DNA from 2 places in the Streptomyces sp. NPDC031418 genome. Region 1 is predicted to be linked to the other one. Evidence: riboswitches for the same ligand, from Rfam matches in the RefSeq annotation. Region 1 holds a riboswitch; the other holds the start of a gene.
What was found. Region 1 has a riboswitch for cyclic di-AMP ahead of ACZ5CZ_RS26950 (transglycosylase family protein). Riboswitches for the same ligand answer to the same signal wherever they lie in the genome.

Region 1 (7,763 bases):
GCCCACCAGCGGGGCGATCGTGGCGACCTTGCGGTCCTGGTCGATGGTGGTGACCCGGCCGGTGAGGACCTCCGCCTTCGGCAGCACGCGTCGCAGCGGGACGACGACGTGGCGAGGGGAGATGTTGCCGGCGGCGGCTTCGGGGAGGAAGGGCTGGTAGGTCATGTACGACCGGGGGTCGACGACCGTGACGGTCGCCTCGCCGTAGCGCATCTTCTTGAGGATGCGCCGAGCTGCGTACAGGCCTACGTACCCACCGCCTACTACGAGGATCCTGGGACGCTCCGTGGTGCTCATGGCATCGAGTATCCACCCGCCGGGAGGGGGTCGCTCGTGCGCCCCTTCACAAGGTCCGACAGGGCCTGTGCTACACTCCCCGACCCGCGTGACGCAGATCATGGTGCGCTCGGGGAACCGTGAACCGGTTCGCCCCGTTGTCAATGCCGCGTGAGCTGCCTCTCCGGGCACTCGGGGGGTGCGTGAGGGTGTCGGAACACCCTCGGAACGCACCGTTCCGAGGCCTTCTCTCGCCTGTCATCTGAACATGTTCAAACGGCTCTTGACCCCCCGGAAGGGCCATACAGCACCCCGCGGCGGCCCGCCAGGGGGCAATATCTTGTGAAGAACTTCACGAAGGTTCCCGGCGGCTTGTCACCGAGGGGCCCCGCAGGGCCCCTCGAAGTCGCTCAAACGTTATCCGACCTGCTCAGCCGACGGCTACTGGCCGGTAACAAAAGAGAGCTACGCCACCGACCACGCGGTCCCGTCGAGGATGTCGTGCTCGCTGACGATGACCTCCTCGGCGCCGATCCGCTCCATGATCGCGAGCAGCACCAGGGCGCCCGCCCCGATGACGTCCACCCGCCCCGGATGCAGCGAGGGGATCGCCGCGCGCTCGGCGTGCGTCGAGCGCAGCAGCCACTCGGTGATCTCCCGGACCCGCTCGTAGCCGACCACGGAGTGGTGGACGCGCTCGGAGTCGTACTCCGGCAGCTCCTGGGCGATCGCGGAGACCGACGTGACCGAGCCGGCCAGGCCCACCAGGGTCCGGGCCTCGCGCAGCGGGACCGTCTGCTCGGCCAGGTCGAGCGCGGCCTCGATGTCGGCCCTTATCGCGGCGATCTGCTCCTCGGTCGGCGGGTCGGTCACCTTGCCGTCCCGCACCAGGTGCCGCTCGGTCATCCGGACACAGCCGATGTCCACGGACCGTGCGGCCCGGGCGTGCTCCTCGCCGACCACGAACTCCGTGGAGCCGCCGCCGATGTCCACGACCAGATACGGCCTGGCGAGGTCGTCCCGGCTCTTCAGGTCCTTGGTGGCGCCCATGAAGGAGTACTCGGCCTCCTGGTCGCCGCTGATGACCTCCGGCTCGACCCCGAGGATGTCCAGCACGCCGCGCACGAAGTCGTCGCGGTTCTCGGCGTCCCGGGAGGCCGAGGTCGCCACGAAGCGGAGCCGCTCGGCGCCGTGCTTCTTGATGATCTCCGCGTACTCGCGGCACGCGGCGAACGTCCGCTCCAGCGCCTCGGGCGCGAGCCGGCCGGTGCGGTCGACGCCCTGGCCGAGCCGCACGATCGTCATCCGCCGGTCCAGGTCGACCAGTTCACCGGTGGCCGGGTCGGCGTCCGCGACCAGCAGACGGATCGAGTTCGTACCGCAGTCGATGGCGGCGACACGGGTCACTTGTCCTCCCCCTCGGTGTGTTCGGGCCCGGCCTGGCCGAGCGTCACGCAGGCGCCCTTGCGCCACCACTCCGGCAGCATCGCGAGCGCCTCGTCGCCGAGCGGGTTCACACCCGGCCCGGCGGCCAGCGAGTGGGCCACCAGGACGTGCAGGCACTTCACCCGGTCCGGCATGCCGCCCGCGCTCGGGAAGCCCTGGAGCACCTCGATCTCGTCCCGGCGCCGGATGTAGTCCTCGTGCGCGGCCCGGTAGGCGGCGGCCAGCTCCGGGTCGCTCTGGAGCCGCTCGGACATCTCCTTCATCACGCCGTTCGCCTCCAGCGTGCCGATGGCGGAGGACGCCTTGGGGCACGTCAGGTAGTACAGCGTCGGGAAGGGCGTGCCGTCGGGGAGCCGGGGAGCCGTCTCCACGACGTCCGGCTGACCGCACGGGCAGCGGTGCGCGATGGCCCGAAGGCCCCGCGGCGGGCGGCCCAGCTGCTGCTTGAAGGCCTCGACGTCCGCGTCGGTGGGCTCGGTGCGCGGAGTGGGCGGCGGAGGCGTTTCCATGACTGCTTTCGAAAGACTTTCTGTCGGTGGCCGGCCGAGGACGTGTCGTCGGTGGCCGGCCGATGGCCGAGGCTGCTGCTCAGCCGACGGTACCGGTCACTGGTCGGAGGCGTCGGACTTGTCGATCCCGTCCCAGACGTTCGCGTACCAGGGCCGGTGGGCGGCGCGCAGGTCGGTGCGGGACTGCCGGGCCGCGCCGGGGTCGACCACCACGTACCCGGTCTCGCCGGGCATCACGTAGTGCAGCCGCCGCCGGATCTGCTGCTCGGCGTAGGAGTCGTCCTGCCAGCGCGCCTTGAGGTCGCGCAGCTGCTCCACGCGCTCGCGCGCCTGTTCCTGCTGCCGCTGGAGGTCGGAGATCTGGGCGCGCTGGGAGACGTACTGCCGCATCGGGTACGCGAGGGCGACGATCAGCGAGCACAGCACCAGCGCGAGCAGCGCCGCCCGTCCGGTGAGCCGGGAGCGGCGGGCCTGCCGTTTGGTCTGGGAGCGGTAGACCCGGGCCGCGGTCTGCTCGCCGAGCAGCCGCAGCCTGGTCGCGGTGGAGAAACGGTCCCGGTCCTTCACGGCCATCTGGCGTACCGCCTCCCCTTGTCTGTCGCCTGCTGCTCGCACACGTGCGTACGTCCCCGGACACGGTACGGGACCGGGTACGGGGACGTACGTACGACTGGCGAGGACTTAGCCCCTACTGGCTCAGCCCTCTGCCGGCTCGGCTGTCTGCCGGCTCAGCCCTTGAAGCGCGGGAAGGCGCTGCGGCCGGCGTACACCGCGGCGTCGTCGAGGATCTCCTCGATGCGCAGCAGCTGGTTGTACTTGGCGACGCGCTCGGAGCGGGCCGGGGCACCGGTCTTGATCTGGCCGCAGTTGGTGGCGACGGCCAGGTCGGCGATGGTGACGTCCTCGGTCTCGCCGGAGCGGTGGGACATCATGCACTTGAAGCCGTTGCGCTGGGCCAGCTCGACGGCGTCCAGGGTCTCGGTCAGCGAGCCGATCTGGTTGACCTTGACCAGCAGGGCGTTGGCGGTGCCCTCCTCGATGCCGCGGGCGAGGCGCTCGGGGTTGGTGACGAACAGGTCGTCGCCGACCAGCTGGACCTTGTCACCGAGCTTGTCGGTGATGGTCTTCCAGCCGTCCCAGTCGTCCTCGAACAGCGGGTCCTCGATGGAGACCAGCGGGTACGCCTCGACCAGCTCGGCGTAGTACTCGGTCATCTCGGCGGCCGAGCGGTTCTTGCCCTCGAAGACGTAGGAGCCGTCCTTGTAGAACTCGGACGCGGCCACGTCGAGGGCGAGGGCGATCTGCTCGCCGGGGGTGTAGCCGGCCTCCTTGATCGCCTCCAGGATGAGGTCCAGGGCCTCACGGTTGGAGCCGAGGTTCGGGGCGAAGCCGCCCTCGTCGCCGAGGCCGGTGGCCAGGCCCTTGTTCTTCAGGACCTTCTTCAGGGTGTGGTAGACCTCGGCACCCCAGCGCAGGGCCTCGGAGAAGGACTCCGCGCCGATCGGGGCGATCATGAACTCCTGGATGTCCACGTTGGAGTCGGCGTGCGAGCCGCCGTTCAGGATGTTCATCATCGGCACCGGCAGCAGGTGCGCGTTCGGGCCGCCCAGGTAGCGGAAGAGGGGGAGGTCGCTGGCCTCGGAGGCGGCGTGGGCGACGGCGAGGGAGACGCCGAGGATGGCGTTGGCGCCGAGGGAGCCCTTGTTGTCGGTGGCGTCCAGGTCGAACATGGCCTGGTCGATCAGGCGCTGCTCGGTGGCGTCGTAGCCGACCAGCTCGGGGCCGATCTGCTCGATGACGGCCAGGACGGCCTTCTCGACACCCTTGCCCAGGTAGCGGTTCGGGTCGCCGTCGCGGAGCTCGATGGCCTCGAAGGCGCCGGTCGAGGCGCCGGACGGGACGGCGGCACGACCCGTGCTGCCGTCGTCGAGGCCGACCTCGACCTCGACCGTGGGGTTGCCTCGGGAGTCCAGGATTTCCCGGGCTACGACGACGTCGATGGACGGCACGAGCATCTCCTTCTTGGATGTGACGCTGGAAGTGCGGGGCGGTCTGCCTTACGGCTGTGCCTTGCGACTAGAGCCTAACCGCCCCAGGGCCATCGGCCAGCCGACCGACCGGCCCGTGGACGGGGAAGGACACGCAGACGGTACCCATTGTTCACCGTCGGAACAAAGGGGGGTGCGGAAGAACAGCGGACGACGGCTCGGCAAAGAGGACGACGGCTCGGCAAAGAGCCGGGCCGGCCCGGAGTGGCCGAGGGCCGGTCATGGAAAAGCCCCGCCCCGGCGCGTACGGGGGAGAACGCGCCGGGGCGGGGGGCCCGCGGGGACGGGGGGTCGGCCCTCACCGGGGCTTCACTCGGCGACGAGTGTGGGGGGCCCGGTGGTGAGGGCGCTGTGGCTCTGCGCGGGGCCGCGGGTCACTTCAGGTGCAGCTGCTGGCCCGGGTAGATCAGGTCGGCGTCCGTGACGATGTCCTTGTTCAGGTCGAACAGCTTCTTCCAGCCGCCCTGGACGTGGTGCTTCTCGGCGATGGTGCTGAGGGTGTCGCCCGCGACGACCTTGTACTCGCCGTCGCCCTTCTTGACCTTCTTGCCGGTCGGCGTGGTCACGGTCTTGCTCGGGGACGGGGTGGTGCGCTGGGTGGAGCGGGTGGCGGCCTGCCCGTCGGTGGAGCGGCTGGTGGTGCCGGTGCTCTTGGTCGTGGAGCCGGTGCTCTTGGTCGTGGAGCCGCCGGCCGGGGCGGAGCCGTTGTACGGCGTGCTCGTCAGGCCCGTGCCGCAGACCGGCCAGGCGCCCTTGCCCTGCGCGGCGAGGACCTTCTCGGCGACGGAGATCTGCTGCGCCTTGCTGGCCTTGTCGGCGGTCGAGGCGTAGGCGGTGCCGCCGTACGCGGCCCAGGTGGAGGCGGAGAACTGGAGACCGCCGTAGAAGCCGTTGCCGGTGTTGATGGCCCAGTTGCCGCCGGACTCGCACTGGGCGACGGCGTCCCACTGGGAGGCGGTGGCGGCGGAGGCGTTGCCGGCCGCCATCAGCGGGGCGGCGACGGCGGCACCGGCGACACCGGCGAGTGCGACGGCGCGGACGGCCTTGGACGGACGACGGTGCTTGCCCTTGCCGGAAAACAGCATGGATCATCCCCTCACCGACGCCTGCGAGGTGAGCTGTCGGGTTCGGGCCGGTTGAGTTGCCCGGCCGCACTCCGCTTGCGCGGGGCGCGGCTTCACCCCAAGCCGGTTCCGGCCTCAACGGCCGGTCACGGCACCTACCTTGGTTCCCCCGCTCCTGCCTGCGGCGCTCGAAGCGACGACTGTTCCCGGGTGGCCGCTGGCAGGATTCGGCGTTGCGACCGCCGGGGCTCGCGGTGGCGAGCGGTCCTGACCGTAGACACGCGATCGGCGGAATTTCAAAGACGATCAGGGCTTCTGAGACTCATCCCACACTTTCGCCAAAACGGACATTAGCGATCAAGCGGGGCGTCAACTGGCCCTAATTTACGCCCGTTTCGGTACCGACTTTCAGCGTCTGACCGGCACTGATGTCGTTCGGGTCGGACCCGATGGACTTCTGGTTCTCGGCGTAGAGGGCATGCCATCCGCCGTCGACCCCAAGGGAGTCCGCAATGGAGGTGAGAGAGTCCCCCGCGCGCACGGTGTAAGTCTCCGGCCGACGGGAGGCATGGCGGCCCGAAGCGGCGTCGTTCTGATCGTTTGTCACGCTTTCGTCCGCACTGTCCCCACGGTGACGCCCGCCACTGCCGAGCGAACCGGTGTCCACCAGGCTCCAGGAGCCGGCGCTCTGCTGGGTCGGGTCCGGATCGTCCGCTTCCGGCGCGTCCGGGGTGGAAGTGTCGCTTTCCTTGGGGTTCTGGCTGCCGGTCGGCGCGGAGGTGCCCGGCTTCGGGGTGCCGCTCGGGGTGGAGCCGTGCGCCTTGCCGTGGTGCGCGCCGGAACCCTTGCCCGTACCCGAGGAGGGGGTCGAGGCGGGGTCCTGGGTCGAGGTGGAGGGGCCGGAGGAGCCGGCGCCGCCGGAGCCGGTGCCGCTGTCCGTGCCGGAACCGGAAGCCGAGCCCGTCGAGTCCGCCGAACCGGTCGAGCCCGTCGAGCCCGTCGTCGGGTCGGACGACGTACCCGAATCCGACGAGCCGGACGAACCGGAGCTGTCCGTGGAACCGGACGCGTCACCCGTGCCGCCGGAGCCACCGGAGCCGCCGACGCCCGTGTCGACGTCCACCGAGCCGGAGTTCGCGGTCAGCCCGGACAGCAGGGCGCAGGTGGCCCAGGGCGTGGTGCCCTTGTCGGCGAGGATCTTCTCGGCGACCGCGATCTGCTGCGAACGGCTCGCCTGGTCGGGGCTGCTGGCGTAGCGCGTGCCGCCGTATTTGGCCCAGTCGTCCTGGGATATCTGGAGACCGCCGTAGTACCCGTTGCCGGTGTTCGCGCTCCAGGAGCCGCCGCTCTCGCACTCGGCGACCTTGTCCCAGGTGGTTCCGTCGGCCGCGTTGGCGCTCGCGGCGCCGAGGAGCGGGATCGCGATGGCGGAGCCGGTCACTCCGGCCGCGACGAGGAGGGCCGGAGCCTGACGGGGGCGACGGTGACGACCGTTCCCGGAGAGCATGCGGAAGCCTTTCGTGCGACAACAGGAGCGGCGTGGCGGTTGGTGCGGGGCGCCACGCTGATGGGTGAACGTATCGGCAACGATCACTTGTCACAAGTTCATGCCGCGCAGATCACGTGAAGATCACAGAGCTGATGGTGTGTCACCTCGCCCCGCGGGGTATCGGGTCGGCCGGTGTTCAGGCGCGCGGCGTGAACTCCACCGGCAGGGTGCGCAGGCCCCGCATGATGAGCCCGCCGCGCCAGCGCAGCTCGGCCGGATCGGCCGCGAGCCGCAGGTCGGGCAGGCGGGTGAACAGCGTGGCGAGCGCGCTCTGGCCCTCCAGCCGGGCGAGCGGGGCGCCCAGGCAGTAGTGGATGCCGTGGCCGTAGCCGAGGTGCTGGTTGTCCCGTCGGCCGAGGTCCAGCACGTCCGGGTCGGCGAACCGCTCCGGGTCCCGGTCGGCGGCGGCGAGCACCACGAGCACCGGGTCGCCGGGGGCGATGTCCTGGCCGCCGATGGTCAGCGGCTCGGTCGCGAACCGCCAGGTGGCCAGCTCCACCGGGCCGTCGAAGCGCAGCAGCTCCTCGACACCGGTCTCCAGCAGGTCCCGTTCGCCGCGGGCCAGGGACGCCTGGAGCCGGGTCCGCTGGCCGGGGTGGGTGAGCAGCGCGTAGGTGCCGTTGCCGATGAGGTTGACGGTCGTCTCGAAACCGGCGAACAGCAGGATGAACGCCATCGCCGCGGCCTCGTTCTCGGTGAGGTGCTCGCCGTGGTCGGAGGCGCGGATGAGACCGGAGATGAGGTCCTCGCCGGGCACCGGCTCCGCGGGCAGCGCCGCGCGCTTCTTGTGGATCAGCTCGGCGAGGTAGCCGCGCATCTTCTTGACGGACCGCGCGACCCCGCCCCGGGGTCCGCCGCCGTGCCGGATCAT
Region 2 (7,763 bases), on a different contig from region 1:
GGCACGCCCAAGCTCGGTGCCGGCTTCGTCTCCTCCGTACCCGGCCTGTACTTCACCGGCCTGCCGGCGGCGTCGTCGTACGGACCGGTGATGCGCTTCGTGTGCGGTACGGACTTCGCCTCCCCGCGCCTGGCGAAGCACCTGGCCGCGGCCCACGGCTGAGCTCCGGGCCGACGCGGGGCGTCATCAGCGGGAAGACACACACCAGTTGGGGGTGATCAGCACACAAGTGCGCGCTGTGACAGATGAGTCGGCGGGGCGTGGTGTCCGTATTCTCTGATCATGGCACCCTCCCCCGCATATTCACTCATCGCCACCGACCTGGACGGAACCCTGCTGCGCGGTGACGACACCGTCTCCGACCGGTCGCTCGCCGCGCTCGCGCGGGCGGCGCGGGCCGGTGCCCGGCATCTGGTGGTCACGGGCCGCCCGGCCCCGCGGGTACGGCCCCTGCTGGCCGTGCTCGGCTGCACGGGGCTCGCGGTATGCGGGCAGGGCGCGCAGGTCTACGACGCCGGGGCCGGCCGTCTGGTGTGGTCGGTCCGGCTGGACCGGGAGCTGGCCGAGACGGCGCTCGGCAAGATCGAGGCGGAGGTGGGACAGGTCTTCGCCGCCGTCGACCAGGACGGGGTGGACGGGCTCACGCTCATCGAGCCCGGGTACCGGATGCCGCATCCGGCCCTGCCCGCCGTCCGGGTCGGCCGGCGCGACGACCTGTGGTGCGCGCCCATCAGCAAGGTGCTGCTGCGCCACGCCACCCTGTCGGACGACGAACTGGCGGCCACCGCGCGCGCGGTGGTGGGGTCGCTGGCGACGGTCACCATGTCGGGCCCGGGGATGGTGGAGCTCCAGCCGCGCGGGGTGACCAAGGCGACCGGGCTGGCGCTGGCCGCCGAGCGGCTCGGCACCGGCGCCGACCGGGCGCTGGCGTTCGGGGACATGCCCAACGACGTCCCGATGTTCGAGTGGGCCGGGCACGGGGTCGCCATGGCCAACGCGCATCCGGAACTGAAGGCGGTGGCCGACGAGGTCACCCTGTCGAACGAGGACGACGGCATCGCCGTCGTCCTCGAAAGACTCTTCCCTACCGACTGACCGGTTCTTCAGTAGGCACCGGCCGGTCGGGGACCTCAGTACGCGCCGAAGACGTTGTCGATGGACCCGTACCGCGCGGCGGCGTAGTTGCAGGCGGCCGTGATGTTCGCGACCGGGTCGTAGGGGTCGAAGGAGGTGCCGGCCACGTGGTAGGCCTGGAAGGTCGGGTCGATGACCTGGAGCAGGCCCTTGGAGGGGATGCCCGCGGCGGCGTTGGAGTCCCAGAGGTTGATGGCGTTCGGGTTGCCGGAGGACTCCCGCATGACATTGCGGTAGATGCCGTTGTAGGTGCCCGGGATGCCCTTCTGGGCCATGATCGCGAGCGACTCGCGGATCCAGCCGTCGAGGTTGTTCGGGTACCCGGCGAGCGTGGTGGAGGCCGTGGCGGTCGTGCCGGTGGCGGCGGACGCGGTGGTGGCGCCGATGAGCGGCAGGGCGAGGACGGCGACGCCGGTGCCGGCGACGGCGAGCGCGCGGACGAGGCGGTTGGTGCGGGGACGGCGGGGCTGAGCGGCAGCAGACATGGGGGCGTTCCTCTCCGGCGCCTGCGAGGTGAGCTGTCGGGTTCGGGCGGGGAGGTGCCCGGCCGTGCCCTGGAGGAGGCATGGCTTCACCCCTAGCCGGGCCGGTGCGGCGTGTGCCTTCCGGTCCGGCGGCTTACCTGGGTCCCCCGCTCCTGCCGTACGAATGGGTTCGTGGATGGGTATGCGGGCGGCGGCAGGATTCGGCGTCCGCCCGACGGCCCGGAACGTATGCGAGAGCACATGTCGGGAACAAGTACTGGATTCACACAACGCACTATTTGACCTTGGTCTGCGCCATATGGGGTACTTGATCCTTTGCGGTTGCCAATGCTCAACTCGCTTGCAGGGCAAGGAGGAAGCGGGCCTGCGGGGGAGGGGTGCCCGGGAGTGGCCGCGTGACCCAATTCACGGAATAGCAAGTCATTCCAAAACGGACATGAGGGATTCAAGGTACCCATTGGATCTAATGGGTGTAATGGATGTAATGGAGTTGCCCGCGCGGCGCGACAAGGCGCTCGGAGTTCTGTTAAGTCGATAGATGTCCGTTCTTACCATCCGATCGGAACCTTAGTGATCATGATCCGATGTCGACCGGGCTGGACCGGTGGGCGCTATCGGTGATCGAAACAGGACCGGATACGCTGACTCGAGTGATGGCAGCGACCTATCGACAAACCGTGTAATCGCCAGCAGACACCAGCAGACAGGAGACCCCTCGTGACCGTCGTCGGGCCGTTCGGGCTGAGCGTGCGGGACCAGGCTCTGGAAGCCGATGTCCAGGCCGGATTGACGGCTGTCGAGGAAGGCTTGCTCGAGGCCACCAAGAGCGAGGTTCCGTTCATCACGGAGGCCGCACAGCACCTCGTACGGGCCGGCGGGAAGCGGTTCAGGCCACTGCTCGTCATGCTCGCGGCGCAGTTCGGCGACCCCTACGCCCCGGGCGTGGTGCCGTCGGCCGTCGTCGTCGAGCTGACCCATCTGGCCACGCTGTACCACGACGACGTCATGGACGAGGCCGCCGTGCGGCGCGGCGTGGACAGCGCCAACACCCGCTGGGGCAACTCCGTCGCGGTCCTCACCGGCGACTTCCTCTTCGCCCGGGCCTCCCAGATCCTCGCCGACCTGGGCCCCGAGGCGGTCCGGGTCCAGGCCCTCGCGTTCGAACGGCTGGTCACCGGCCAGATCCTGGAGACCGCCGGTCCCTCGGACGGCCGTGACCCGGTCGAGCACTACCTGGACGTGCTCGCCGGCAAGACGGGCTCGCTGGTGGCGGTCTCCTGCCGGTTCGGCGCGATGATGTCCGGCGCCGACGAGACGGTCGTCGACGTCCTCACCCAGTACGGCGAGCGGCTCGGGGTCGCCTTCCAGCTCGCCGACGACGTCCTGGACATCGCCTCCGACTCGCACGAGTCCGGCAAGACCCCGGGCACCGACCTGCGCGAGGGCATCCCGACCCTCCCCGTGCTCCGGCTGCGCGAGCGGGCGGCCCGGCTGGGTCTGCCCGAGGACATCGCGCTGTGCGAGCTGCTCGACTCCGACCTCAGCGACGACGCACGGCACGCCGAGGTGCTGACCGCGCTGCGTGCCCACCCCGCGCTGGAGCAGGCCCGCCGGGACACGGTGCGGTACGCGGAGGAGGCGCGGGCCGCGCTGTCGCCGCTGCGGGAGTGCGACGCCAAGGTGGCGCTGCTGGAGCTGTGCGACGCGGTGGTCCACCGGGCCGGCTGACGCCCGTTCGACGGATGCCCTGCGGGCCCCGTGCGGGCCCCGTGTGGGCCCTGGGCGGGCCCGACCCCTACGGGTTCGAAGCGGTCGCAGCGCCTCCATGTCATACCCCAGGCGTACACGGAGTTGGCTCCGAGGTCTGACGCTTTCTCATGGCCGATTTGGTGAGATGGAAACCACGGAAATCACCACTCCTCACCGATTCGGGTGAGAATGGCGGCTCAGGTGGACCAGCGTGGGGACAGCCGCCGCCGACGACGGAGGTAAGGCACACATGGCACCGTACGAATCCGACGACGCACCGAGCGCTGCGCGGGACGAGGACGCGCGCTCCGGCCGACGCAAGGCCGCCCGGTACGCCGTGCCGGTCGCGGTGGTGGGAGTGGCGGCGGCCACCATCGGGCTGGTCCCGGCGCTCGCCAACTCCGGCGACCCGGACCTGCCCCGGGTCACCGCACAGCAGCTCATCGAGAAGATCGCCAAGTCGGACGTGCAGCAGCTGTCCGGCACCGTGAAGATCAGCACCGACCTCGGCCTGCCGAACCTCGGCGGCCTGGAGAACAGCCTCGCCTCCGGCGCGGGCAAGGGCGACGGCTCCTCCGCCGACCCGCAGGCCAAGCTCACCGAGCTGGTCTCCGGCACGCACACGCTGCGCGTCGCCGCCGACGGCCCCGACCGGCAGAAGCTGTCGCTGCTGGAGACCGGCGCCGAGTACAGCATCATCCACAACGGCCGGGACGTCTGGGGGTACGACAGCCGGAGCAACCAGGTCCACCACAGCACCAAGGCTGCTCCCGGCGCCCGGCACGGGGAGCGCGCGGGCGAGCCGCCGGCCACGCCCAAGGACTTCGCCGACCAGGCCCTGAAGGCGGTGGACGACACCACGTCCGTCACCGTCGACGGCACCGCGCAGGTCGCCGGGCGGGACGCCTACAAGCTGCTGATCAAGCCCAGGCAGTCGGGCACCACGGTCGGCGCGATCAGCATCGCCGTCGACGCGAAGACGGGCCTGCCGCTGAAGTTCACGCTGACCCCGAAGAGCGGCGGCGCCGCCGTCGTCGACGTGGGCTTCACCCGGGTCTCCTTCGCCAAGCCGGCCGCCGCCACCTTCGACTTCACCCCGCCCAAGGGCGCGAAGGTCACCGAGGACAAGCAGGACCACAAGGCCCGCGAGCACGCTCCGGCGGCGGGCCGGGACTTCGCCCGGGGGTTCGATCCGGCCGAGGTGCTGGGCAAGGGCTGGTCGTCCGTGGCCACCTTCGACACCGGTGCCAAGGGCGGCCTGCCCACCGGCGCCAAGGGCGGTGACCTCGGTGGCTTCCTCGGCTCGCTCGGCGATCACGTCTCCGGGAAGTTCGGCAAGGGCACGGTCTTCTCCACCCGCCTGGTCAACGCGCTGATCACCGACAACGGCAAGGTGTACGCCGGAGCGGTGACCAAGGAGGCCCTGGTGAAGGCGGCCAACGAGGGCAAGTAGGCCCTGCCGGGGGGCGGGGCCGGGCCCCGGGGAGGCGGCCTTCGCCTCCCCGGGCGGGCACGGGACGAGGGGGAGCCGATGGGCGAGCCGTCACAGGACCTGCGCGCTTCAGGGGACGCGGACCCACGCGCCGCCGACCCACCTGCCGCCGACCCGCCTGTCGCGGACCCACCTGCCGCCGACCCGCCTGTCGCCGACCCGCCTGTCGCGGACCCGCACGCCGCTGGCCCGCACGCCGTGGCGGACGCCCCGCCGTATGCCATCGCCACCCGCGGCCTCACCAAGCGCTACCGCGGCGGACAGCTCGCCGTCGACGGCCTGGACCTGACCGTCCCGGCGGGCAGCGTCTTCGGCTTCCTCGGCCCGAACGGCTCCGGCAAGACCACCACCATCCGCATGCTGATGGGCCTGATCGAGCCGACCTCCGGCACCGCCCGGGTACTGGGCCGCCCGATGCCCCGGGCGGCCCGTGCCGTGCTGCCCCAGGTGGGCGCGCTCATCGAGGGCCCCGCGCTGTACGGCTTCCTCTCCGGCCGGGACAACCTGCTGCGCTACGACGCCGCCGACCCGACCGCCGACCCCCGCACCCGGTACGCACGCGTCGCCGCTGCGCTGGACCGGGTGGGTCTCACCGCCGCGTCCGGCAAGAAGGCGAGCGCCTACTCGCTCGGCATGAAACAGCGCCTGGGACTGGCCGCCGCCCTGCTCCAGCCGCGCCGGCTGCTCGTCCTGGACGAGCCGACCAACGGCCTCGACCCGCAGGGCATGCGCGAGATCCGCACCCTGGTCAGGGAGTTGGCCGCCGACGGCACCACCGTGTTCCTCTCCTCGCACCTGCTCGACGAGATCGAGCAGGTCTGCACCCACGCGGCGGTCATGACGCAGGGCCGGCTCGTCGTGCAGGGCTCGGTGGCCGAGCTGGCGGCCGGGGCGCGCGGGCGGCTGGCGGTGACCACTCCGGACCCGGCCGAGGCGGCCCGGGTGCTCAAGGAGCTGGGGCTCGCGGATGTCACCACCGACGGCGACCGGGTCACCGGGGAACCACCCGCGCGGGACCTCGCCGAGGTGAACGCGGCCCTGGTCGCGGCCGGCATAAGAGTGCGCGGCTTCACGCTCGAACGGGCCTCGCTGGAGGACGCGTTCGTGGCGCTGACCGGGGAGGGCTTCGATGTCACGGGCTGAGACCCTGCCGGGCGGGGCTGAGAGCCTGCCGGGCGGGGGTGAGAGCCTGCCGGGCGCACCCCCGCCTCCGGCCGCCCGCCGGCCCAGCCCGCTCTGGACTCTCGGCCTGCTCCGCAGCGAGCTGTTCACCACCGTCCGCCGCTGGCGCACGCTCGCGCTGCTCGGGGTGCTGGCCGCGGTGCCGGTGCTGATCGGGATCGCGGTGAGGATCGAGACGCGCGGCGGGGTGGGCGGCGATCACCGGGCGGGCGGCCCGGCGTTCATCACCCAGGTCACCAACAACGGCCTGTTCCTGGTGTTCACGGCGCTGGCCGCGACCCTGCCGTTCTTTCTGCCGATGGCCGTCGGTGTCGTCGCGGGCGACGCGATAGCGGGCGAGGCGGGCGCAGGAACCCTGCGCTATCTGCTGGTCGCCCCGGCCGGCCGGACCCGTCTGCTGCTCACCAAGTACGCGACCGTGCTGGCCTTCTGTCTGCTGGCCACGCTGGTGGTCGCGGTCTCGGCGCTGCTGGTCGGCGCGTTGCTGTTCCCGCTCGGCGAGCTGACGACCATATCGGGCACCCGGATCGGCTTCGCCGAGGGGCTCGGCCGGGCCCTGCTGATCGCCCTGGTCGTCGCCGCCTCACTGGTCGGGGTGGCGGCGCTCGGCCTGTTCGTGTCGACCCTCACCAACAGCGGCATCGCGGCGATGGCGACCACCGTGGGGCTCCTGATCACCGTGCAGATCCTCGACCAGATACACCAGCTCCACGCCGTGCAGCCGTACCTCTTCTCGCACTACTGGCTGTCCTTCGCCGACCTGATACGCGACCCCGTCTACTGGGACGACCTGACGAGGAACCTCGGCCTCCAGGCCCTGTACGCAGCGGTGTTCGGCTCGGCGGCCTGGGCGAGGTTCACGACGAAGGACATCAGCGCGTAGTCGTGGACGCTTCCCCGGCCGTCTCGTGCGGGTAGCGCGCGAAGGGTGCCTCCCGGTCGAAGAACGTCTTCGCGCGGGCCAGCGCCTCGGTGTCCTTCAGCACGTCGCCGGGTGCGGTGCCGTTGCCGAGCAGCACCCCGCCGAAGCGCATGCCCATGTAGGCGGCGGAGTTGTTGAGCGTGCCGAGGTAGGGATCGGCGACGGACGCTTCCTCCGCCGCCAGCGCGGCGATGCCCCAGAGAGTGCGGCCGGCCAGGGTCGCCCGGAAGTCCGCGCCGGGTGTGCGGAGCCAGCCCGACCAGTAGTCCAGGTAGCGCTTGGTGAGGCCGGACACCGAGTACCAGTACAGCGGCGAGGCGATCACGATGTCCGTGGCCGCGAGGGTGGCGTCCAGCAGCAGGGCCTCCGCGCTGTCGGACGGCGGCTGTGCGTGGTCGCTGCCGTGCCGCAGGTCCGCGAAGTCGGGCAGCGGAAGCTCGGCGAGCCGTATCCACTGCTGCTCGACATCCGCCGGCAGCTGTTCGGCGGCCGCGCGGGCCAGCAGCTCGGTGTTGCCCTCGGCACGGGCACTGCCCAGCACGAACAGGAAACGGCGTGTGGTCATGACTACCCCCAGGGGTCACCGGCGGACGGGCACTGCGCAACATAATGCACCTGCATTATATGCACACGCAAGAGAATCCCGCTCAGGTCGATGACCCGTCACCGGAACCACTGCCGAGCAGCAACGCCATGACACCGACCAGCGTCGCGCTGCTGACGATCTCCCGGCGGGCGATCATCCCGGGCACCCGGGAAAGAGGGATCCACTCCATCCGGTCGGACTCGTTGCGCTCGG

Region 2: another riboswitch for cyclic di-AMP. It lies ahead of ACZ5CZ_RS12755 (transglycosylase SLT domain-containing protein); the one in region 1 lies ahead of ACZ5CZ_RS26950 (transglycosylase family protein).

What each region holds. Positions count from the first base shown of each region.
Region 1 covers NZ_JBVIJC010000019.1:82,767-90,529, forward strand. Annotated here, with positions in the region: gene ACZ5CZ_RS26925 (NAD(P)/FAD-dependent oxidoreductase) at 1-297, opposite strand, end outside; gene ACZ5CZ_RS26930 (Ppx/GppA phosphatase family protein) at 742-1,683, opposite strand; gene ACZ5CZ_RS26935 (DUF501 domain-containing protein) at 1,680-2,231, opposite strand; gene ACZ5CZ_RS26940 (FtsB family cell division protein) at 2,328-2,804, opposite strand; gene eno (phosphopyruvate hydratase) at 2,960-4,240, opposite strand; gene ACZ5CZ_RS26950 (transglycosylase family protein) at 4,654-5,364, opposite strand; cyclic di-AMP (ydaO/yuaA leader) riboswitch at 5,368-5,540, opposite strand; gene ACZ5CZ_RS26955 (transglycosylase family protein) at 5,723-6,850, opposite strand; gene ACZ5CZ_RS26960 (cytochrome P450 family protein) at 7,029-7,763, opposite strand, start outside.
Region 2 covers NZ_JBVIJC010000008.1:9,030-16,792, reverse strand. Annotated here, with positions in the region: gene ACZ5CZ_RS12765 (FAD-dependent oxidoreductase) at 1-162, shown strand, start outside; gene ACZ5CZ_RS12760 (HAD family hydrolase) at 283-1,095, shown strand; gene ACZ5CZ_RS12755 (transglycosylase SLT domain-containing protein) at 1,131-1,619, opposite strand; cyclic di-AMP (ydaO/yuaA leader) riboswitch at 1,625-1,804, opposite strand; gene ACZ5CZ_RS12750 (polyprenyl synthetase family protein) at 2,337-3,347, shown strand; gene ACZ5CZ_RS12745 (LolA family protein) at 3,619-4,821, shown strand; gene ACZ5CZ_RS12740 (ABC transporter ATP-binding protein) at 4,900-6,003, shown strand; gene ACZ5CZ_RS12735 (ABC transporter permease) at 5,990-6,925, shown strand; gene ACZ5CZ_RS12730 (flavodoxin family protein) at 6,915-7,529, opposite strand; gene ACZ5CZ_RS12725 (NUDIX hydrolase) at 7,612-7,763, opposite strand, start outside.